Regions from separate parts of the Bacillus sp. AFS053548 genome, predicted to be linked through region 2. Evidence: riboswitches for the same ligand, from Rfam matches in the RefSeq annotation. Region 2 holds a riboswitch; each other region holds the start of a gene.
What was found. A riboswitch is a leader RNA that binds a small molecule or an ion and turns the genes downstream of it on or off. The one in region 2 is predicted to bind lysine.

Region 1 (7,874 bases), on a different contig from region 2:
TCTTCATATGGCGCAGTATTTGGTGAATCTTGACGTTTAACAATTACAGTAATTGTCTTTTCAGCAGTCATTGTTCCATTATGCATTTGCTTTGTCCTCCTTCTTCTTAGAATAATCTCGTTTTCTTGGTTCAATTAATGATGTATCAACATCTTCGTAATGGAATAATGGTGAATGTGATTTCTCATCAAATTTAGCCATTGTAGTTTTTAAGAATTCCTCGTCATTACGGTCTGGGAATTCAGGTTTATAGTGAGCTCCACGGCTTTCATTACGGTTATAAGCACCTAATGTGATAACACGTGATAAGTGAAGCATGTTTTCAAGTTGACGAGTAAATGAAGCACCTTGGTTACTCCATTTAGCTGTATCATTAATATTAATGTTTTGATAGCGCTCATAAAGTTCTTGAATTTTTTCATCAGTTTTTAATAAGCGATCATTGAATCGAACTACAGTAACGTTGTCTGTCATCCACTCTCCAAGCTCTTTATGAAGAAGGTATGCATTTTCTTTACCGTCCATTTTATAAATACGATTCATTTTTTCTTTTTCTTCATTAGCATTTGATTCAAATACAGAAGTTGAAACATCATCTGAAGATTTAGCTAAACCATTTACGTATCTTACAGCATTTGGTCCAGCAACCATTCCACCATAAATAGCAGAAAGTAATGAGTTAGCTCCTAAACGGTTAGCTCCGTGCATTGAGTAATCACACTCACCTGCAGCAAATAAACCAGGAATTGTAGTCATTTGGTCATAGTCAACCCATAATCCACCCATTGAGTAGTGAACTGCTGGGAAAATCTTCATTGGAACTTTTTTCGGATCATCACCTGTGAATTTTTCATAAATCTCGATTATTCCACCAAGTTTTACATCAAGTTCATGTGGATCTTTATGTGAAAGATCTAAATAAACCATGTTTTCACCATTGATACCAAGCTTGTGGTCAACACATACAGAGAAAATCTCACGCGTAGCAATATCCCTTGGTACAAGATTTCCATATGCAGGATATTTCTCTTCTAAGAAATACCATGGTTTACCATCTTTATACGTCCAAACTCGTCCACCTTCACCACGAGCACTTTCACTCATTAAACGGTTTTTATCATCTCCAGGAATTGCAGTTGGATGGATTTGAATAAATTCACCATTTGAATAAACTGCACCTTGACGATATACAGCTGCAGCAGCTGAACCAGTGTTGATAATTGAATTTGTAGTTTTACCAAAGATAATACCAGGGCCACCAGATGCCATAATTACAGCATCCGCAGGGAAACTTACGATTTCCATTGATGTTAAGTTTTGTCCAACGATCCCACGACAAACTCCTTCTTCATCAACAATAGCTCTTAAAAATTCCCAGCCTTCATACTTTTGAACAAGACCTTCAGATTCGTAACGACGAACTTGCTCATCTAATGCGTATAATAATTGTTGCCCAGTCGTTGCACCAGCAAATGCTGTACGGTGATGTTGCGTTCCACCGAAACGACGGAAGTCTAATAGTCCTTCAGGCGTACGGTTGAACATTACACCCATACGGTCCATCATATGAATGATGCCAGGTGCTGCTTCTGCCATTGCCTTTACAGGTGGTTGGTTTGCTAAGAAATCTCCACCATAAATTGTATCATCAAAGTGCTCCCAAGGAGAGTCACCTTCACCTTTTGTATTAACCGCACCATTAATTCCACCTTGAGCACATACTGAATGTGATCGTTTTACGGGAACTAATGAAAATAAATCTACTTTTGTGCCAGCTTCTGCGGCTTTAATTGTTGCCATAAGACCAGCTAATCCGCCACCGACGATAATTATTTTCCCACTCATGACTCTCTCTCCTTACAAATTCGCTAGTTGTGGATCAATGAATGCAAAGATAGCAGTTAATCCAACGAATGATAATACTACGAAAATTCCTAATGTAACGTATGTTGAAATACGTTGTGATCTAGGTGTTACAGTAATTCCCCAAGATACGAAGAATGACCATAATCCATTAGCAAAGTGGAAAATTGTTGAAATTACACCTACTATATAGAAAACTAACATAAATTTTGAAGTGAAAATATCAGCCATCATATTATAATCAACCGTTGCTCCCATTTGAGCAGCGATACGTGTTTGCCATACGTGCCAAGTAATAAAAATTAAAGTAACTACACCAGAAATACGTTGGAATAAATATAACCAGTTACGTAAGTATCCATAATTTTTAACATTGCTAGTTCCTGTGAACGCAATGTATAGTCCGTAAATTGCATGGTATAAAATTGGTAAGAAAATGACAAAAACTTCTAAAAAATAGCGGAATGGTAAATTCGCCATAAATTCAGCAGCTTTGTTGAACGATGTTGCTCCATTTGTCGCAAAATGATTGACAACTAAGTGCTGTGTTAAAAAGATCCCAACCGGAATAACTCCTAGCAATGAATGAAGTTTTCTAAAGAAAAACTCCCTTCCATTCTTGTTGCTCATGTAAACCCCTGCCCCCTTTAGTTTGTGCACATGAAAATTTCCTCTATTATTCTAAAAAAATAGAATAAATAAGCAATTCGCATAAAAAGTCGAAATTTTTATGACATTTATCTACAACCCATTTTACTCCTGATAATATAGCAGGTCAAGAAAACGCGTACATTTTTCTTTACTGAAAAAACTTCTCATTTAGATTGGTAATCCTTGTAATCTACATATGTCGAATTATTGTTTTTACTATTAAATATTGTATATAATAAAAACATGTTTTTTAGGAAAGGGAGAGTTATCCGACCATGACGAACGGCATTGAAAATTTAAATATTCCGGGAAATATTTCTGGTTTTGGCTATGAGCTATTACGTAACGATCTATTAAATGATTTATTAGGAAAAGAGCAAAATGATATTTTATATTGGGCGGGTAAAATGATTGCCAGAAAATATCCTTTAGCAACCTTTGAAGAAATTATAGAATTTTTTGATCAAGCTGGTTGGGGTACTCTTGCTGTTGAAGAAGAAAAGAAGCAAGAAGTTCATTTAACACTATCTTCTGAATTAATTACATACAGAAATCAACAAAAAAAGAACGTATCTTACCAATTAGAAGCTGGATTTCTAGCAATGCAAATTCAACAGCAAATCGATGTTATAGCTGAAACGTATGAAGAGCAAAGCAAAAGAGCCGACAAAGTAAAGTTCCAAGTAAAATGGGATTTAAAGGATCCAATTACAAGAAGATAAAACGTAAAACACCACCAGGAATTTAGGTCCTTGTGGTGTTTTTTTCTTGAAATATTGATATATAAATTCAAATACAGGTACAACAATGAGTATTAACAAATAAATCATTAAGTCAAAATTTTTACTTTAATTTAAGAAAAAGATCAGTTAGAGACTTATTATTCAACTTCCCTACCCCTTCTCTTCCCTATCCTTACTTTGATCCTGCCTTCTAATTACCTCAAAATTTTTGTTTCTTTTAACTCCTTTAATAATTGAATTTAACAAGAATAAACAAATACAAACAAAAAACAAAATGGCGAGTATTAATAGAACGAACTGTAGCACTATTTCTCCATATCCGTAGGCAAGTATACTATGCCTCATTATTAATACCTCCTTCTTTTATTTACCATTTAGCCGTTCGCCTTACTCATTTTAAATTTACAGAATCTTTATATAATTTATTCGCCTAACGAATAAAAAACCCTTTTAAGCGCTATCTCTATACTATACGGCTCGGGATATCTGAACGTGATGAATATTGATAAAATCAATATTTCAAAGCCTATATATATAAGAATTGGTACGCCTAAAAGGGTTTATTTTAAATTTAGTTTTCTACTACTACTTCTTCATTAATACGATCTAATTCATATCCTTTATGAAGAGCATGAACTGCTTCTTGTAATTTTGCTTTCGGTACAACTGTTGATACTTTAATTTCAGAAGTGCTTACCATTTTTACAGGGATTTCACTTTCAGCTAAAAATTTAAACATTTTTGCAGCAACACCTGGATTAGAAACCATTCCACTACCTACAATTGAAACTTTAGCAAGTTCACTTTCAAAATCAAATGAGCGGTAACCTAAAAATTCTTTCTTTGATTCTAGAACCGTTATTGCTTCCAACATATTTTCAGATTTGATCGAGAATGAAAGATTTACTAAGTTATCTGATGTTACGCTTTGGATAATTATATCAACATCAATACCTTCACTTGCTAATAAAGTAAAGATTTTAGGTAATAAATCTACATGATTATTTAAACCATTTAAAGTCATCCTTGTTACATTTGATTCGAATGCGATTCCTCTTACGACTGATTGTTGTTCCATTTGTGTTTCCTCCCCAATAAATGTACCGATTTCATCATGTTGACTTGAACGAACTTGAATAATTAAATTATAATTTTTTGCAAATTCTACTGCTCTTGGATGTAAAACCGCTGCTCCTAAAGCTGCAAGCTCTAGCATTTCATCATAAGAGACATGGCTTAGTTTAGATGCATTTGGTTCAACTCTTGGATCCGTAGTATAAACACCTAATACGTCAGTATAAATATCACAACGTTCTGCATTTAAAGCTGCTGCCAATGCAACAGCTGTTGTATCTGAACCACCACGACCTAATGTCGTAATTTCATTGTTGTCACTTAAACCTTGGAAACCAGCAACAATTACGATATACCCTTCATCAAGTAATTGTTGAATTCGATCAGTATGAATTATTTCTATACGCGCATTACCATGGACAGATTCAGTTTGAATTCCAGCTTGCCAACCAGTTAGTGAAATAGCTTTAAAACCTTTTGCTTGGATTGCCATTGCAAGTAATGAAATCGAAACTTGTTCCCCTGTAGTAAGTAACATATCTAATTCACGTTTACTGTTTTGTGGACTAATTTGAGCTGCTAAACTAACTAGTTCGTCTGTATGATGCCCCATCGCAGATACAACTGTAACTACTTGGTTTCCTTCTTTATATGATTTGGTTACTGTTTCAGCAACATGCTGAATTCGTTCAATTGAGCCTACTGAAGTACCACCGAATTTCTGAACAATAATTCCCATTTTTCTCATCCTCACTTTTTACTTAAAAAAGAATACAAAAAAGCGCGTGAAGCAATGTTCACGCGCCTAATTTACAAATAATAAAATAGACAAATCATCAACATCTCTTCAATAGCTCCCCGCATAATCATTATTATTATGCGACAGTACTACATTTCTTAAATGCAGTCCCAACAAAATGAATTGTGGATTCATTTTATTTCGGCAAAACTTCCTTTCAACTGTCCATTACAACGCCACACGTCTATGACAGAATACTTTTAAGTTTTGCACCTCTATTACGAGAGAAAATCATTTAATTTTAACTAAAATATAAATTATTTTGAAAATAGTGTCAAGATAAAAATTTTGGTAACGATATCACTCTTTATGGAAATGTTGAAAAATTTCCTCTGCAACATTTTTTGGCATTTTAGCTTCTATTAACTCTTCAATTGATGCCTCTTTTATTTTTTTGACTGATCCAAAATGTTTAAGAAGGGCTTTCTTTCTTGTTCCCCCAACACCTGCTATGCCATCTAAAGCAGATTGAACCATTGATTTACTATGAAGCTGACGATAGAATTCAATTGCAAATCTGTGTACCTCGTCTTGAATTCTTTGTAATAAAAAGAATTCTTGGCTTTGTCTACCAAGTTGGACAATTTGAGGTGGTTGTCCTATTAATAACTCTGAAGTACGGTGCTTTTCGTCTTTAACAAGTCCAGCTGTTGGAATGAATAGACCTAACTCATTTTGGAGTACATCTTCAACTGCAGCTAGATGTCCTTTCCCACCATCAACAATTATTAAGTTTGGTAATGGTAAATTATCTTTTAATGCTCTAGAATATCTTCTACGTACTACCTCACGCATTGAATCATAATCATCAGGTCCTACGACAGTTTTGATTTTATATTTGCGGTAATCTTTTTTTGAAGGTTTTCCGTCTATAAACACAACCATAGCTGAAACAGGATTTGTTCCTTGAATATTTGAATTATCAAATGCTTCGATTCGATACGGAGTTTCAATATTTAAAATATCTCCTAGTTTTTCTATTGCTTTAACCGTTCTTTCTTCATCTCGCTCAATTAATTTAAATTTCTCACCGAGTCCAATTTTGGCATTTTTGTTTGCTAATACAACAAGTTCCTTTTTTTGGCCTCTTTTTGGTTGGAATACAGGAATTTTTAATAAATCTTTTAAAATTTCAGTATCAACTTTATCTGGTACAAAGATTTCTTTTGGTTTTATATTGTGTGGTTTTTCATAAAATTGCCCAATAAATGATAGGAACTCTTCTTCTGGCTCATCGTAAATTGGAAAATAGGATACATCTCTTTCAATTAATTTTCCTCTTCGAACAAAGAATACTTGAACACACATCCATCCCTTATCAACCGCATATCCAAATACATCTCGATCAACTAAATCACTACTCATCATTTTCTGCTTTTCCATGGTCGCTTCAATTGATACAATTTGGTCTCGATACTCTTTCGCGCGCTCGAAATCTAATTGTTCAGATGCAGCAAGCATTTTTGCCTCTAACTCTTTTCGTATTTGGTCTTCCCCACCGTTTAGAAAACGGGCAATTTCATTAACTATTTCCTGATTTTGTTGATCAGTTACTTCTTTTACACAAGGCGCAAGACACTGACCAATATGATAATATAAACAAACTTTGTCTGGTAATGAAGAACATTTTCGTAATGGATATAGACGATCTAATAATTTTTTTGTTTCATTAGCGGCTGTAGCATTAGGGAATGGTCCAAAATATTTTCCTTTATCTTTTTTTACATTTCGCGTAATCAATAAGCGAGGATGTTTTTCAGCAGTTATTTTAATAAAAGGGTATGATTTATCATCCTTCAGCATGATGTTATATTTCGGGTCATATTTCTTAATTAAATTCATCTCAAGAATTAAAGCTTCCATATTTGAAGAAGTAACAATATATTCAAAATCAGTTATCTCTTGAACTAATCGATATGTCTTACCATCATGGGATCCCGTGAAATAAGATCTAACCCTATTTTTTAAAACTTTAGCTTTTCCTACGTAAATGATCGTCCCTTGAATATCTTTCATCAAATAGCAACCAGGCTGATCAGGTAGAAGCGCTAATTTTTCTTTTAAGTGATTGTCCATTTCCTCTCACCTCTTTCGTGCAATTGTACACTTAATATTATAATCTCCACATTAAAAAACTGAAAATACTTTAATGATATTAAGTAAAAATTAAGTTTTCTATTGTAACTTTAATTTCATCAAGAAAAGAAAAGGAGAAATATTAAGATGAAAAAAGTAAGAGTAGTTCATTTTTGGATTGGTGTTATTGCTTCGGTTTTCCTACTAATCGAATCTACTACAGGGATTATTCTGTATTTCAATAAAGCTGGCGAAGAAAAAGGAAGATTTTCTATGCAAGGTCAGTTTCCATCGGATGGGCAGTTTAATGGAAATCAACAATCTCAAAATAGCGATCAAAACACTACACTTCAAAATGGACAAAGTGGTGATAATACGCAAACCCCATTTCAAAATTTCGGAAAGAGACCTGAGCAGTCTGCATTTTCAGTGAAAAGCCTACATACCGGCATAATTGGTTTAATTAGTGGAATCGGTCTTTTTATACTTACTGGAACAGGATTAGCTTTATCTTGGATCTTGTGGAGTAATAAACGAAAAATGAGAAAAAGAAAAGAAAAAATATCAATGGCAATATAACAAAGAGAGTGTCCCTGAAAAGTAAATCTTTTATGGGATCTCTCTTTTTTCTTCAAATTATAAATCAGTGGTCAATTGACATTTTTAAT
Region 2 (7,874 bases):
TGAACTGACTGAAGATTTTAAATGGATGCATCCTTGTTACACACTTGATAATAAAAATATCGTTTTAATTCATGGTTTTAAAGAATATTGTGCACTTCTGTTTCACAAAGGTGCGTTGCTAAAAGATCCAAAAGGTATTCTGATTCAACAAACAGAAAATGTACAATCAGCACGTCAGATTCGGTTCACAAATATTCAGGAAATAATTGAAATGGAAAGCGTTTTAAAGGACTATATTAAAGAAGCTATTGAAGTGGAAAAAGCAGGTTTGCAAGTAGAATTAAAAAAGACTTCAGATTATGAAGTTCCTGAAGAATTACAACTTAAATTAGATGACAACCCGACCTTAAAAACAGCTTTTGAAGCATTAACGCCAGGACGTCAAAGAGCTTATATTTATTATTTTTCTCAACCAAAACAATCGAAAACACGTACTTCTAGGGTTGAAAAATATATTGATCAAATTCTCGATGGTAAAGGATTAAATGATTAGTATTTTTTATTAAATAAAACGCCAATAAAAAAATGAAAGAGTGATTTTATTACTCTTTCATTTTGGGGGTATATGGAACAAAGAATTAATCCTCACCAATCATTCCGACTTTTTTGTTTGTCTCAGTATCTATATAGATAACGATCTTCTCTTCAGGATGATCTCCATTAAAAGTAACAGAATATAGTTTATCTTTATGATAGTTTTTATTTAGTATAGTCGCATGATTAGGTATGGAATCCACTTTTTTAACGACCCCATGTTTATCACTTAATGCAGCCTGTTCAGTTCTTGTTAAGCTAGCATATGCAATCCCTTGGATATTTTCGTTTTTATTTTTTTCGCAACCAATTACTGAAAGAAGCATAAATGTTATCATTAATATGAAAAAAAATTTCCTCATAAATTCCACTTCCTTTCTATATATAATAACATGCAATACATAAAAAAAATGTTAAATCGTGGTAATTTGACTTGGTACTCAAATTTATTGAAGTGTAAATGTATATAGGAAATAGAGTAGAAATTAATAGTTTATGCTTCAAGCTATTTATAAATTATTTAAGATGGTAATAACTAAAGGAGGAGGTAATCATATGGGACTGAACAAACATGCAATTCATCTTCATAACCGTTTAAACACCTTGCATACAAAACATAATGAAAGAGTTGCTGAGTTTCATAAACAGCACGCGCTTCAGATTGAAAATGGTGAAAATGGAAATGGTTTAATAGCTAAATGGGAAAGATACATTTATTTAAAAGGAAGAAATGTATTTAAGGCAATTAAGAGTATTGTCAAATGAATAGTAGGAAAATGGGGGATAGGGAAACCTTTGCCCTTTTTTTATTCTTTAAAATAAAAAATGTACTTGGACTGCAAATAAAATCTTAAAATTGGCAAAGCTGCAATTAAAATTAGAGAATCGCAAATAAAATTAGTAAAACTGCAATTAAATTCCAGGAAATCGCAAATAAAATTAAAAATTACCCATACCAGTTACGGTATTGTGACCTCTAAATTAGATAATAGTTGATACTTTCAAATCAAAACTAGCAAATCTGTTCAAATCGAATAAAAACTTAGTAAAAATCTGCTAATTATCTGTAAAAAAGATCAATCATATCAGCTTTAAGCTAAAGCATTGTTGAGATCTCCTACCACCATTTTTTACAATTAAAAAAAGGCGCCTCATACGTCAGTTAATCTGACTTATGAGACAGCCCCATTATTTGTTATTAGCCTTCACCATGTAATCGATAAGCCATGTGGTTTGTTGGACCAACATATTGATTAAGTGGGAATGAGTGACGAATTGCTTCAGTAATGAATTTCTTTGCAGTGTAGATTGCTTCTCTTGGTTCTGCTCCTTTAGCAAGCTCTGCACAAATCGCTGCAGAGTAAGTACATCCTGCACCGTGTGTATATGTAGTTTCAATTCTGTCAGATTCTAAGTGTTCTATTTTTTCACCGTCGAATAATACATCTATTGCATTTTCATGCTGAATTTTGCTACCGCCTTTAACTAAAACATATTTAGCCCCTAATTCATGGATTTTGCGTGCTGCTTCTTCCATTTGTTCAACAGTGCAGATTGGAGGCATTTTAGCTAATTGAGCTGCCTCAAATAAATTTGGTGTTACAACAGTTGAAAGTGGTACTAAAATTTCTCTTAATGCATCATTTGTTTCTGGGTGAAGAGCCTCGTCATTTCCTTTACAAATCATAACTGGATCTACAACAACTCGATCAATATTATGTTTTTTTATTGTTTTTGCAGCTAACTCAATTATTTCAGTTGAACCAAGCATACCTGTTTTCATTGCTTGAATTCCAACGCCAACAACGATTGTTTCTAATTGTGCTGCAATTGTATCTATATCAATTGGAAATACTTGATGATGCCAATGATTATGCGGATCCATCGCTACTAAAGTTGTAATTGCACTCATGCCATAAACATTACGTTCCTGAAATGTTTTAATATCAGCTTGTAATCCAGCTCCACCACTACTATCAGATCCCGCAAGTGTCAATGCTTTATAAATTGTCATGTGAAAAATTCCTCCTTTGAAGTACATAGAATTATTATACAAAAACATAAGTGCTAGGTACAAGATATGAGCATCATGAAGCGAAAACCAAGTAATTCATTTATTAGGTTGAGTCTGTTTTTGTCGAAAAATTTATTGACAAACTAGATTAATAGATTGTATATTGAGTTTATAAAAATTAATTTAATATAATCTTTATCTCGTATGGATAGAGGCGCAGTTTTGATTAGTCGTTACTTTGAGGTTTATGGTACCTGTGAAAAGTAATAAAAGGTGAAACTGCCGAAGTAATAAATTTACCATTTAAATTTATTACTGGGCCTATTGCTGAATAAGCATAGGACTGTCACAAGATTTTTTTTGTGGAGGGCTATTGAAGAGATGTTGATGCTGTTTGACACATAAATTTGAGTCTTGAACACGTGAACATTGCTTCACGTGTTTTTTGTTTTTACCAGATTTTCCAATCTTTACATATTGTCGAAAATACTGAGTAAAATACACATCATACAACACTTTTATACCGTCCCATATTCTCGCGAAAAGATAAGATTGCAAGAATGAAGAGGAGGCAACAAAGATGGGACTAACGAATCCTAAAAATGATCGAGTAGAATCGAATACTCACGATGGTTCTTTAAAAAGGGGCCTTAAAGCAAGACATTTAACGATGATTTCAATTGGTGGTTCAATTGGGACAGGTTTGTTTTTAGCTAGTGGAACTTCAATTAGTCAAGCTGGTCCTGGTGGAGCTGTTTTAGCTTACGGACTAATTGGTATTATGGTTTATTTCTTAATGACTAGTTTAGGTGAAATGGCGACGTATTTGCCAGTTTCTGGTTCATTTAGTACTTATGGATCTCGCTACGTTGATCCAGCATTTGGTTTTGCTATGGGTTGGAATTATTGGTATAACTGGGCAATCACTTTAGCTTTTGAATTATTAGCTTCGGCAATGCTGATGAAATATTGGTTCCCTCATTCTCCAGCAGTATTATGGAGCGGAATCTTTTTAGTGATTATATTAGGTTTAAATTTACTTTCAGTTAAAGGCTATGGTGAATCAGAGTTTTGGTTTTCATTAATTAAAGTTGTAACTGTAGTTGTCTTTTTAGTTGTTGGTATTGCAATGATTTTTGGCATTATCAGTGGACATCATGCAGGTTTCAAAAACTTTACTGTTGGAGATGCTCCGTTTCATAATGGATTTTTAGGTGTTTTATCAATCTTTATTGTTGCAGGTTTCTCATTCCAAGGTACAGAGCTAATCGGTGTTGCAGCAGGGGAGACAGAACATCCAGAAAAAAATGTTCCAAAAGCTATCCGTCAAATTTTCTGGCGTATCCTTTTATTTTATGTTTTAGCTATAATCGTAATTGGTTTATTAATTCCTTATACAGACCCTGGTCTAATTAAAAACGACGTGGCTGTTAGTCCATTTACTTTAGTATTTGAAAAATTAGGTGTTGCATTTGCGGCTTCTGTAATGAATGCAGTTATTTTAACATCAGTTTTATCTGCAGGTAATAGTGGAACTTACGCATCAACTCGTATGTTATATACTTTAGCAATTGAAGGAAAAGCTCCTAAATTCTTAACAAAAGTAAATAAAAATGGTGTTCCTACAAATGCTTTATATGTAACACTTGCAGTTGGTTCACTTGCTTGTTTATCTTCATTTTTCGGTGAAGGTCAAGTGTATACTTGGTTATTAAATTTATCAGGATTATCAGGTTTCCTTGCTTGGTTAGGTATTGCGATTTCACATTACCGTTTCCGTAAGGCTTATGTTGCTCAAGGAAAGGATTTAAAAGATTTACCTTATCGCGCAAAATGGTTCCCACTAGGTCCAATCTTAGCATTCTTAGCTTGTTTATTTATTGTACTAGCTCAAAACTGGCAAGCTTTCACAGGTAATGCAATTGATTGGCAAGGTGTACTTATTTCATACATTGGAATTCCTGTGTTCTTAATTGTTTGGTTAGGTTATAAAGTCAAACATAAAACAAAGGTTGTTTCTTATAAAGAGATGGACTTATCTAGAAAATAATTATGAAGTATAGCCCTTTCATCTTGGATGGAAGGGTTTTTTAGTTATTTTAATTATTTTTTTGTAAATTCGGAATTTTTGTTCACAAAAACTAATACCTTTAGTATTATAAAACTAAAGGTATTAGTTTTTATTATTAGGAGGTTATGAAATGAAGATTACGAAAAATAATTATCTTTATGAGTTAAGCTTTTTACCAAATTTCTTTCCTGTAAATTGTTTTTTAGTTGAAGAAGAAAACGAGCTTACATTGATTGATACAGCGCTATCTTTTAGTGCGACTAAAATTATTGAAGCAGCTAATCAAATAGGCAAAAAAATTACGAATATCGTTTTAACTCATGCTCACGGCGACCATGTTGGAGCGCTTGATCAATTAAAATCATTACTTCCAGATGCAGTCGTCTCCATTTCAAAACGAGATGCAAAATTATTAAAAGGAGACACTAGTTTAGAAGCTAGTGAGCCAGATACTCCTATAAAAGGTGCCGTTCCAAAAAATATACAAACTATTCCGGATCGTTTACTACAGGAAGGAGACACTATAGGGTCTTTAATAGCAGTTGAAGTTCCCGGTCATACACCAGGTTCAATGGCATTTTTAGATCAACGGACAAATGCAATTATCGCTGGTGATGCTTTTTCATTAAGAGGTGGTTTTGCGATCTCTGGTCAATTAAGAATTTTATTTCCTTTTCCATCAATGGCAACATGGAATAAAGATGCTGCACTAAATAGTGCTAAGAAAATTAGTGAATTAAAACCTACATTATTAGCAGTCGGTCATGGTACGATGTTAAGTCATCCACAAGAAGCCATAGACCGTGCTCTTAAAAAGCAGTAAGTGAAGGGGAATTCGTAATGTCACCAAGAATTGGATTGAATTTTAATCAATTACTCAGTACTTCAATTAAAATTGTTGATACAGAAGGATGGGAGGCTTTAACGATTAGTTATCTTGCAAAGAAACTAACGATTCAACCACCATCAATTTATAATCATATTAAGAATTTGGATGAACTAAAAAATAGTGTTGCATTACATGGAATTACACAACTTTATGAAAAACTTCGTGAATCAGTTGAAGGTAAAAATAATGAGAAAGCAATTTTTGCATTAGCTTTTGCTTATTTTGACTATGCTAGAACCCATCCTGGTTTATATAAAGCTACCTTATCTCCGTCTCAAACACCAGGTGATGAGTATCGTTTAACTGGAAATAATATATTGAACTTAATCTATGAATTATTGAAACCGTATAATTTAACCGACATTGAACTTATTCATGCGGTAAGAGGTTTAAGAAGTTTGCTTCATGGTTTTGTTTCGCTTGAAAAAAGTGATGGATTTGGTATAAATATTCCAATTGATGAAAGTGTACTTTTTGTATTGAAAAATTATGTAAGAAATTTGAAACCGGATATGCAACAATAATCAAAAGGATAGGAAGGTTAAAAACCCTCCTATCCTTATTTGTAGAATTTATAGAGAAAATACGTTTTTATTTATAATTATGCATTTACGCCATCTTTAAAGTTTTTATTCCAGTTTTTATCTCCCATATGTTCAAGATCTTCAGTAGTACGTTCTAATACGTCAATTAGTAACGTCTTCATATGGTGAATATTGTTATAAAATAATTTTTCTTCTTCTAAATCTGGTTTTGCATGATGAGCTGCCTTAATTGCTGTTTCTTCACGAAATCTTCTAACTTTTAAGTCTAACTCATCAAAGACGTGTTTTACATACTTTACAATATTTCTATGGTCTAACGTATTTCTCTCATTTAATTCTTCTAATTTGTTTACCATAGTCATTTTCCTCCATGAATTAAGATTAAAAGATTTATATTGATTATACTGAATCAATGTGAAAAAACAATATAAATTATAAATTTTTAACCATTATAATCAAAACCTTATGAATCGATTCGAGGGTCAAAATTGTATTTATTTCCATCTGATATATGCTACAATGACTTAAAAATATTTTTATTGCGAGTAGGAGGCTATTATGAAAGCAATTGTTATTCATCAATATGGAGATAGCTCTGAGTTTAAAAATGTTGAACTTTCAATTCCAAAACCATCTGGTCATCAAGTTTTAGTTAAAGTTTCTGCGACTAGTATCAATCCGATTGATACAAAGATTAGAAAAGGGATTGTACCAAATGCTTTCCATCCTAATTTTCCGATGATTTTACATAGTGATTTTTCTGGTGAAGTTGTTGAAGTTGGTGAAAATGTTTCACGTTTTTCAGTTGGAGATTTTGTTTTCGGTTTAAATGTCTTTACGGGTACTCTTTCAGATTATTTTTTAATAGAAGAATCAGTAATTGCTAAAGCTCCAAAAAATTTACCAGTTCAAGAAGCGGCAAGTTTACCATTAACAGCTATTACTGCATGGGAGGCACTTTTTGAAAGAGGTAATTTAAAACAAGGTGATCATATTTTAATTCATGGCGGGACAGGTGGTGTGGGTCATCTAGCTATCCAGTTGGCGAAAGCTTTTGGAGCTACTGTTACGACAACTATTTCATCGAAAGAAAAGGCTGACTTAGTTAAAATGCTAGGTGCGGACCATGTCATTCATTACAAGGAAGAGACCGTCCAAGAATATGTTAACCGTCTAACGGATGGGCAAGGCTTTGATCTTGTTTTTGATACTGTCGGTAAAGAAAACCTAGATAAATCATTTATTGCAGTTAAGCAAAAAGGTACTGTTTTAGCAATCGCAGCACGGTCGACTCATGATTTAACACTTTTACATAACAAATCTTTATCTTTACATGTAATTTTTATTCTGCTTACTCAAAAAACTGAGGAAGGGCGTAAAGAACATCGTGCTATTTTAAATAAAATTGCTACTTTAGTTGAAGAAGGAAAGCTAAAACCGTTGATCAATCCAAAATCTTTTACATTTGATCAAGTGAAGGACGCTCATGATTACTTTGAAAATAATGAAGTTCAATATGGTAAAGTATTAATTGAAAATAAGTAATGTTACCTAAATCCCTTTTGCATATGCATTGGGATTTTTTTTTCTTTAAACTTCTATAAGTGATCTCTAAGTTCTTAAAAATCGAACTCTTTATTAATGAAGTCAAGGTTTTGCGAAAAAAATTATGTAATTAAGTAATTTGTTTTGTGAAATCAATAAGATTAATCATTCTCTTCTCATGGTATTTAATCATTAGTGGTATATAATGGAAATATAACTCGTGGAATAAAGGATGTGAAAACGAGGTAGAAATTTTCTCCCTCTATTCAAATGAAA
Region 3 (7,874 bases), on a different contig from region 2:
GAAGTGTTTCTTTTAATAGAATTAATTGTGCAATGCTATAAAGCCCTAAAGTGATTGCTGCAATATAAAATAAACTGTCTTTCGAAAAGTAAACAACTGAACTTCCTAATAACGGACCGATTACAGTACCTACATTACTTCCTACCCTTAATAATCCATACGCTTCAGTTCTTTTCTCTGGTTCAGTAACATCAGCTACCATAGCAGAAGCTGCTGGACTAAAGAACGAGTTACTAATACCTAGTAAAATTGATAAAATTAAAAATGCTGTATAGCCCTCTACTAAAGCAAAGGATACTAAAATAAGAGATGTTCCAAGCGTCGAAAAAACCATCATACGTTTTCGACCATATAAATCTGCGAGTCTACCACCAGCCATCGAACCAAATAATGATGCTATAGGTGAAATTGACATAATAAATCCTACCTTTAGCATTGAATCAACTTTTCCTTCTAGGTATAGAGCAAAAAATGGCATAAGCATCATCATTGCACTACTCGTAATCGTTTCTCCAATCACTCGAATCCACACATTACGATCCATACCTTTTAACTTTTTAAAAAAATTCATCCTTTAGCGGCACCTCCTAGTGCATCATAACTTCCTATTTTAATCGTATCGGAAGAATTTTAAGTTTCAAATTACTTTATACATATATCCGATAAAATATGTTATACAAAACAAAAGGGCGTTCAAATTGACTTATCGCCATTTGAACACCCACTCTTTTTTTAACTTTTAAACTTGTTCTTTTGAAGAAATTGAGAACATCAATCCCAAAAAAGTACCTATTAGAAATAAGGTTGAACAAGAGCCCATCAATACTATGCTCACCGTTAGGCTTACGCCCGTATGTAAGAAACCGCTTCCAGTGAAATATAGTAAAAAAAGAATAAGACCAATAAAAAAGGCAATACCAGAATATTGAGTATATGTTTCAACGATTTCATAATCAGTTCGCTTCATAATGATTAACCTCCTGTTTTCATCTTTTTTGTGAATTACAATACCTAATTTGTGACAACTTTGTGACACTTTTATATTAACACACTTATTTCACAATTGTAAATATTTTCAGAAAACTTTTTAGAAAATATTTAGGACAAAATAAAAAACTAATGATTAGGTAAGATCAATCCCATCCTCCTTCTAAATAAACAAACAAATAAACCGAGACGAATAGTCATCTCGGTTCAAATTTTAATTATTTCAATTAGAACGTACTTAGTTAAATATCCTTAGAGTCTATTTAAGAAAGATACTCTTATAATTTCCATAGCCCTCTTCATCCATTTTTTCATACGGAACAAATCTTAATGCCGCAGAGTTTATGCAATAGCGAAGGCCCTCAGGTCCAGGTCCATCATCAAATACATGCCCTAGGTGCGAATCAGCTTCAGAACTTCTGACTTCAATACGCAACATCCCATGGCTGTAATCCTTCTTCTCTTCAATTTCACCCTTTAGTATCGGCTTTGTAAAACTTGGCCATCCACAACCTGAATCAAATTTATCTAATGAACTAAATAAAGGAAATCCTGATACGATATCAACATAAATTCCTTTTTCTTTATGATTCCAGAACTCATTTCTAAATGCTGGTTCAGTTGCATCTTCCTGAGTAACAGCATACTGAATTGGTGTTAGTCTTTGCTTAAGCTCCTCTTGGCCCGTTTTCCAGTGTTCCTTTAAAAATTTTTGACGACCAGATCCTTTAAAGTAAAGCTGGTAACGAACCGGGTGCTTTTTATAATAATGCTGATGATATTCTTCTGCTTCATAAAATGGTTTTGCAGATAAAATTTCAGTCACAATTGGTTTCTTGAAAACGCCACTTTTCTCTAGTTTATCCTTCGAAGCTAAAGCTTGCTCTTTTTGATTTTCATTATGATAAAAAATTGCAGTTTTATATGAACTACCTCGATCATTAAATTGCCCACCTACATCTGTTGGGTCAATTTGTTGCCAAAATAAGTCCAATAATTTCTCATACGGATAGACTTCCGGATCAAATGTAATTTGAACAGCTTCATAATGACCTGTTAAATGAGTGCATACTTCTTCATATGTCGGGTTTTCTTTTTCCCCACCTGTATAGCCTGAAACAACTTTAATAATTCCGTCCTGTTGATCAAACGGTTTTACCATACACCAAAAACATCCACCAGCAAATGTAGCCAATTCTGTGCCCATACCTATACTCCTCCTAAAAATTGTCATTAATTATATTTACCATATCTAATAGCTGATATAAATATTTTTGCTTAAAAAAGCCTAATTGCTAACTTGAAAGAATTAAGATTTGTATGTAAACTTATACGATAATTACATAGGAGGAAATAAGATGTTAGAAGAATTTAAGAAGTTTGCTTTAAAAGGAAATGTACTTGATTTAGCAGTCGGGGTAATTATTGGTGGTGCTTTTGGTAAGATCGTATCTTCATTAGTTGGAGATATAATGATGCCAATTTTTGCACTTATCGTAGGAAAACGAAACTTTACTGCTTGGCATTATCATGAAATTAAATATGGCTCATTCATCCAAACAGTAGTCGACTTCCTAATCATCTCAATCTCAGTATTTTTCTTTGTTCGATTAATTAATAGACTTTCATTTAGAAAGAAAGAAGCAGAAGAAACAAAACCTGTTGTTCCTACTAAAGAAGAAGCTCTACTTATTGAAATACGTGATTTACTAAAAGAACAGGTTTCAAATCAAAAAGGTATAAGCTAAAAGCTTATACCTTTTGATTTTCCCGTAAAAAAATATAAAAAACCTCGTACTATACTAAATATAATACGAGGTTAATAAACTATTAGAATTTTCCATAGCCTAAGAAGTGAGAACGAACCCAGCTATTACTTAAGCTGATTACGCTGATCCCTTTACTTCCAGCATGAACCATTTTATTTCCACCAATATAAATACCCATATGTGAAGGACCATTAATATAAGTATTTTGTAAGAATACTAGGTCACCAGGTTGTGGAGAGCTGATTTTTGTAGCATTACTCCAATATGTTTTTACATTTCCACGAGAGATGCCATATCCATTATGTGAATATACATACCAGATGAAACCACTGCAATCAAAACCGCTTGGAGACGTTCCACCAAATACATAAGGTACACCTTGGAATTGTAAAGCATAGTCTACAAGTGAGTTTCCAGTTGCTGCTGGACCATCATTATTTGAACCTGAATCAGGTTTTGTATTTGAATTTGAACTAGAATTTGAATTCGACTTCGAATCAGTATTTGAACTAGATTTAGTAGTTGGAGTGCTAACGCTATCATCTTCATCATCATCGCTAGATAAAGCAGCTAGCTCAAGAGATTGTTGCTCTAGACGTTGAACTCTTTCATCTTCTTTTGCATTCTCTAGTTCTTTAACAGCTAACTTTAAGTTAGCTTCAGCAGTATTTAATGATTTTTGTTTATCAGCTTGTGATTTTGAAAGTTCACTTTGTTGAGCAACTAGATCTTCTTTTGCTGTTACTAAAGATTCTTTTTTCTCATCAACAAGTTGTTTTTCTTTTAATACTTCTGCTTGTTCAGACTTTTGTTCTTTAATAATATTTTCATCAGCATCAAAAAGTGTTGAAATTGAGTTTACACGATTAAAGAAATCTACGATTGAGTCTGAATTAAATAAAACGTCTGTTACTAGATTAACTTTTGGTTGCTTTTGCATTGCAACTAAACGATCCTCTAATAAATCGTTACGTTTTTGAATTCTGTCTTGTAAATATGTAATTCTCGCTTTTTTATCTTTAATAATTTCTTCTGTTTCAGAAATTTCTGCTTTTTTTGCTTCTATGTTTTGCTTAGTTGTTTTAATTTGTTGATCTATTTTCTCTATCTCGTTGCTTAATTCTTTAAATTGTGATTGGAACTTATCTACTTCAGCTTGCTTTTTCTCAACTTTGCTATCAGCTAATACTGAAGCATTTGGCGCTAATGATAATACTATTGTACTTGCCATCGCCAGCACTGCTAGTTTTTTTCTTAACATTTCAGCGTTTCTCCTCTCGCTAATCTACGTAAATATTTATACCATAGATTCCCGAAGAGAGTCGCAATTGTTACAATATTGTAATATAAATGATAAATATGTCTTTATATGTCGATAAATTATCATCTTTTATTAAAGAAAACGAAATAAAACACTTCTATATTAGATAGAAGTGTCAGTAACTGAGACAAATAACACAAAAACGTTATCTATCTACTAGAGTTTTCGATGTAAATTCTGTCATTTCGAACTAAGTCTTCATATGTTTCTCGACGAACTACTTCTCTTGAAACACCATCTTTAACAAATACTACTGCTGGACGACGGATACGGTTATAATTATTAGCCATTGAATAGCCATATGCACCAGTGCAAGATACAGCTAATACATCATTGTTTTGTACAACAGGTAAGTTACAATCCCAAATTAGCATATCGCCACTTTCACAGCATTTACCAGCAATCGATACAACTTCTTTATTCTCATCATTTGCTCGATTTGCAAGCATCGCTTCATATTTTGATCCGTATAGTGCAGGACGAATATTATCAGTCATTCCCCCGTCAACAGATACATATTTACGAATTGAAGGAAGAGTTTTTGTTGAACCAATCGTATAAAGTGTTGTTCCAGCTTCACCAACAATACTGCGTCCAGGCTCTAACCATAATTCTGGTAGTTTGTAGTCTAGCTCTTCACATTGTTGTTTAATAATAGTAGTAATTTTTTCTATATGTTTAGCAACAGCTAAAGGCTCATCTTCTGAAGTATAGCGAATACCAAAGCCTCCACCTACATTTAATATTTCAGCTGTAAAACCTAAATCGTTTTTAAGTCCATTTAAAAAGCTCATTAATACATTGATTGCATGAACAAATCCATCTGGTTCGAAAATTTGAGATCCTATATGCGAATGTACTCCTAATAACTTTAGGTTAGTTGAATTTAAAGAAACTTCCACTGCTTCATTAGCCTGACCAGACATAATATCGAATCCGAATTTAGAGTCTTCTTGGCCCGTCATTACATATTCATGTGTATGTGCTTCAACACCTGGCGTAACACGTAATAAGATTAATACTTCTTCATTACGTTGCTCAGCTAAGGCCTGTAATACTTCTAGCTCAAAGAAATTATCGACTACAAAACAACCGATTTTTGCATTTAAAGCTTCTTCAATTTCTTCAATTGTTTTGTTGTTTCCGTGAAAGTGAATTTTCTCAGCTGGATAACCTGCTTGCAAAGCTGTATATAACTCTCCACCAGAAACAACATCTAGACATAGACCTTCTCTTTCTATTAAGCGGGCTTGTTCAACACATAGAAACGCTTTACTCGCGTAAGCAACCTGATATTTCATTCCGGTTTCTCTTAAAGCTTCATGGAATTCCCTACATTTTGATTCAATTAATGCTTCGTCATAAATGTATAGAGGGGTACCGTATTTTTTTACTAAATCTACAGTATCACAACCTCCGATTTCTAAATGTCCATCATTATTAATTCGACTATTACCATGTAAATACATTCGTATTCTCCCTTCAAATCAAATGTAAGATCATTCTAAGAAGCTTCCTTCAATGTATTAGTGTATTAAAAAAGACACATGAAGGATATGTTCATGTGCCTATCGCTTTTTAAAAAGGACTTAGCCAATCACATCTCTTCAATAGCTCTTCACAAACACATGTGACAGTACTACATTTATTAAATGTAGTCCCAGAAATAAAATGTGTGGCAATTTATTTCTTCGGCATAGGATCCTTTCTCATTTTGTCATAAAACCCACAGTTCTCTAAAATGATACTCATATACAATGCAACCTCTACGAATAGACTGTTATTTTTTATATTAGTCTATGTATAACACAGTCTAAAAATAGATGTCAAACCATTTTTAAATTATTTGTCGATTTATATTCACTGGCACACACAGCTTTTGCTTCCCAAAAATAGTATTTATAATATAGAATATGTTTTATGCGAGAGAAAAGGTGATTCAAAAATGAAAAAACATTTCAATAAATATAAATTAAATCTAAAAAAAACAAACCACTAACAAATTGTTAGTGGTTTTTCTTTTTTGTTGCCTTATTACAAAACTCTTAACTTAAGTAGAAAAAATTGGACAGGGGTGAATAGATTGCATTCAAGCAAAATAGCAGTACTTTCAATATGTAGTAACACATTCATCGTTTTATTAAAATTAATTGTCGGGATATTTACTGGTTCCGTAGCAATTATCTCTGAAGCAATTCATTCTTTATTGGATTTAGTTGCTTCGGTCATTGCATTTTTCTCTGTAAGGATTTCAAACAGACCGCCCGATAAGGAACATCCTTATGGTCATGGTAAGTTTGAAAATATTTCAGGTACGGTCGAAACAATCTTAATATTTGTAGCTGGTATCTGGATCATTATTGAATCTGTTGAAAAGCTACTTCATCCTACCCCAATTAAAATGCCAATTATCGGTGTAGTCGTCATGTTAATTGGAGCTTTAATCAATTGGAGAGTAGGAAAAATCGTTCAAAAAGTAGGAAATGATACTCATTCTGTTGCAATGCAATCAAATGCTTTGCACTTATTAACAGACGTTTATTCATCACTCGGAGTTGCAGTAAGTTTAATTTTAGTAAGCCTCACTGGTTGGGGATTTCTCGATGCATTGATCGGAATTGGAATCGCAATTTATATCATGAAAGAATCAATCGAACTCGGGTATAAGTCGTTTACCCCCCTACTTGATACTGGGCTTTCTACAGATGAATTAAAACAAATCGAAAATGTATTATATTCTTTTAAATCCCAATTTATCGAATACCATGACTTACGCACGAGACGTTCGGGTGCTGAGGAGCATATAGATTTCCATTTAGTATTACCATCTCACATGAGCATTGAAGAAGCCCATTTACTATGTGATAAAATAGAAAACGAAATAAAAAAGGTTTTAGTAGATCCTAAAATATTAATTCATGTCGAACCAGAAAATGAAAGAATACAAAAACTTAATATTTTAAATGCAAGACCAAGAGAAGATCAGGAATTGCAAGGAGTCGGAAATTCATTTAAGGGATAAATGGAAATCAGTAAAAAAACCCCACAAGAATTTTATAACTTGTGGGGTTCATTCTATTTAAAGGACTTTTACTAAATAATGATTTCATCGGAAGGTTGCTCTGGGTCGTCCCCTTTTAATTTTTGAGCTCTCATCGTAACCATTGCATAGCCGATCGCCATAATTATGCCAAAAACATACCCACCAACTGTAAAGATAATTGTACGTGAGTAATATGCTTTTAATCCATAAGTATCAACCATCCACCATTGTGCAACAGCAAATACGATATCTTTAATAATCCATGCGACAAACAAGTACTGAAACACTTTAAATAGTGATGGATGTTTATATAATTTTTTACTTTCTTCACGATCTTGCCCCTGTATTGCAGCAATATCAATCATAAAATAATATGGTAATGGCTTTTTCAAAGCCATTAAAATTAAAAATACTACTACAACCCCAAAATGATAATACACATTGTACAAAATTAAGTTTTTCGCAGAACCTAATGCCATTAAATCAACGGCAGTACTAACAGTTAATGTTGAGATAATAAAAATACCAGTAACATTAAACTGTTTCGTATACCAAAAACGAAATAAGGTATATAAGATCCCTGGAACCGTCGGTAAGAGCATCGCCCAATAGTCACTAAAATAGTGTTGTAAAACTTTATATAAAACAAGCGGAAATACTAAATACAAAATTAGATCGTAAATAATTAAATTACTTTCTTTCTTCATTTATATAACCTCGTTTTTTTAGGCCATTTTCTTCATAATCTTTGCTA

Region 1: another riboswitch for lysine. It lies ahead of CN946_RS05085 (aspartate kinase); the one in region 2 lies ahead of CN946_RS03975 (amino acid permease).
Region 3: another riboswitch for lysine. It lies ahead of lysA (diaminopimelate decarboxylase); the one in region 2 lies ahead of CN946_RS03975 (amino acid permease).

Annotation. Positions count from the first base shown of each region.
Region 1 covers NZ_NUHI01000008.1:29,366-37,239, reverse strand. Annotated here, with positions in the region: gene sdhB (succinate dehydrogenase iron-sulfur subunit) at 1-71, opposite strand, end outside; gene sdhA (succinate dehydrogenase flavoprotein subunit) at 79-1,845, opposite strand; gene CN946_RS05100 (succinate dehydrogenase cytochrome b558 subunit) at 1,858-2,493, opposite strand; gene CN946_RS05095 (YslB family protein) at 2,790-3,236, shown strand; gene CN946_RS05085 (aspartate kinase) at 3,829-5,070, opposite strand; lysine riboswitch at 5,175-5,356, opposite strand; gene uvrC (excinuclease ABC subunit UvrC) at 5,431-7,206, opposite strand; gene CN946_RS05075 (PepSY domain-containing protein) at 7,354-7,785, shown strand.
Region 2 covers NZ_NUHI01000006.1:45,004-52,877, forward strand. Annotated here, with positions in the region: gene CN946_RS03955 (YdeI/OmpD-associated family protein) at 1-493, shown strand, start outside; gene CN946_RS03960 (hypothetical protein) at 579-896, opposite strand; gene CN946_RS03965 (hypothetical protein) at 1,090-1,299, shown strand; gene pdxK (pyridoxine/pyridoxal/pyridoxamine kinase) at 1,733-2,548, opposite strand; lysine riboswitch at 2,750-2,929, shown strand; gene CN946_RS03975 (amino acid permease) at 3,129-4,598, shown strand; gene CN946_RS03980 (MBL fold metallo-hydrolase) at 4,750-5,442, shown strand; gene CN946_RS03985 (TetR/AcrR family transcriptional regulator) at 5,460-6,032, shown strand; gene CN946_RS03990 (hypothetical protein) at 6,110-6,409, opposite strand; gene CN946_RS03995 (zinc-dependent alcohol dehydrogenase family protein) at 6,612-7,598, shown strand; gene CN946_RS04000 (response regulator transcription factor) at 7,869-7,874, shown strand, end outside.
Region 3 covers NZ_NUHI01000084.1:23,523-31,396, forward strand. Annotated here, with positions in the region: gene CN946_RS21540 (MDR family MFS transporter) at 1-571, opposite strand, end outside; gene CN946_RS21545 (hypothetical protein) at 740-967, opposite strand; gene msrA (peptide-methionine (S)-S-oxide reductase MsrA) at 1,247-2,194, opposite strand; gene mscL (large-conductance mechanosensitive channel protein MscL) at 2,346-2,735, shown strand; gene CN946_RS21560 (C40 family peptidase) at 2,818-4,017, opposite strand; gene lysA (diaminopimelate decarboxylase) at 4,227-5,546, opposite strand; lysine riboswitch at 5,681-5,854, opposite strand; gene CN946_RS21570 (cation diffusion facilitator family transporter) at 6,161-7,099, shown strand; gene CN946_RS21575 (VC0807 family protein) at 7,171-7,827, opposite strand.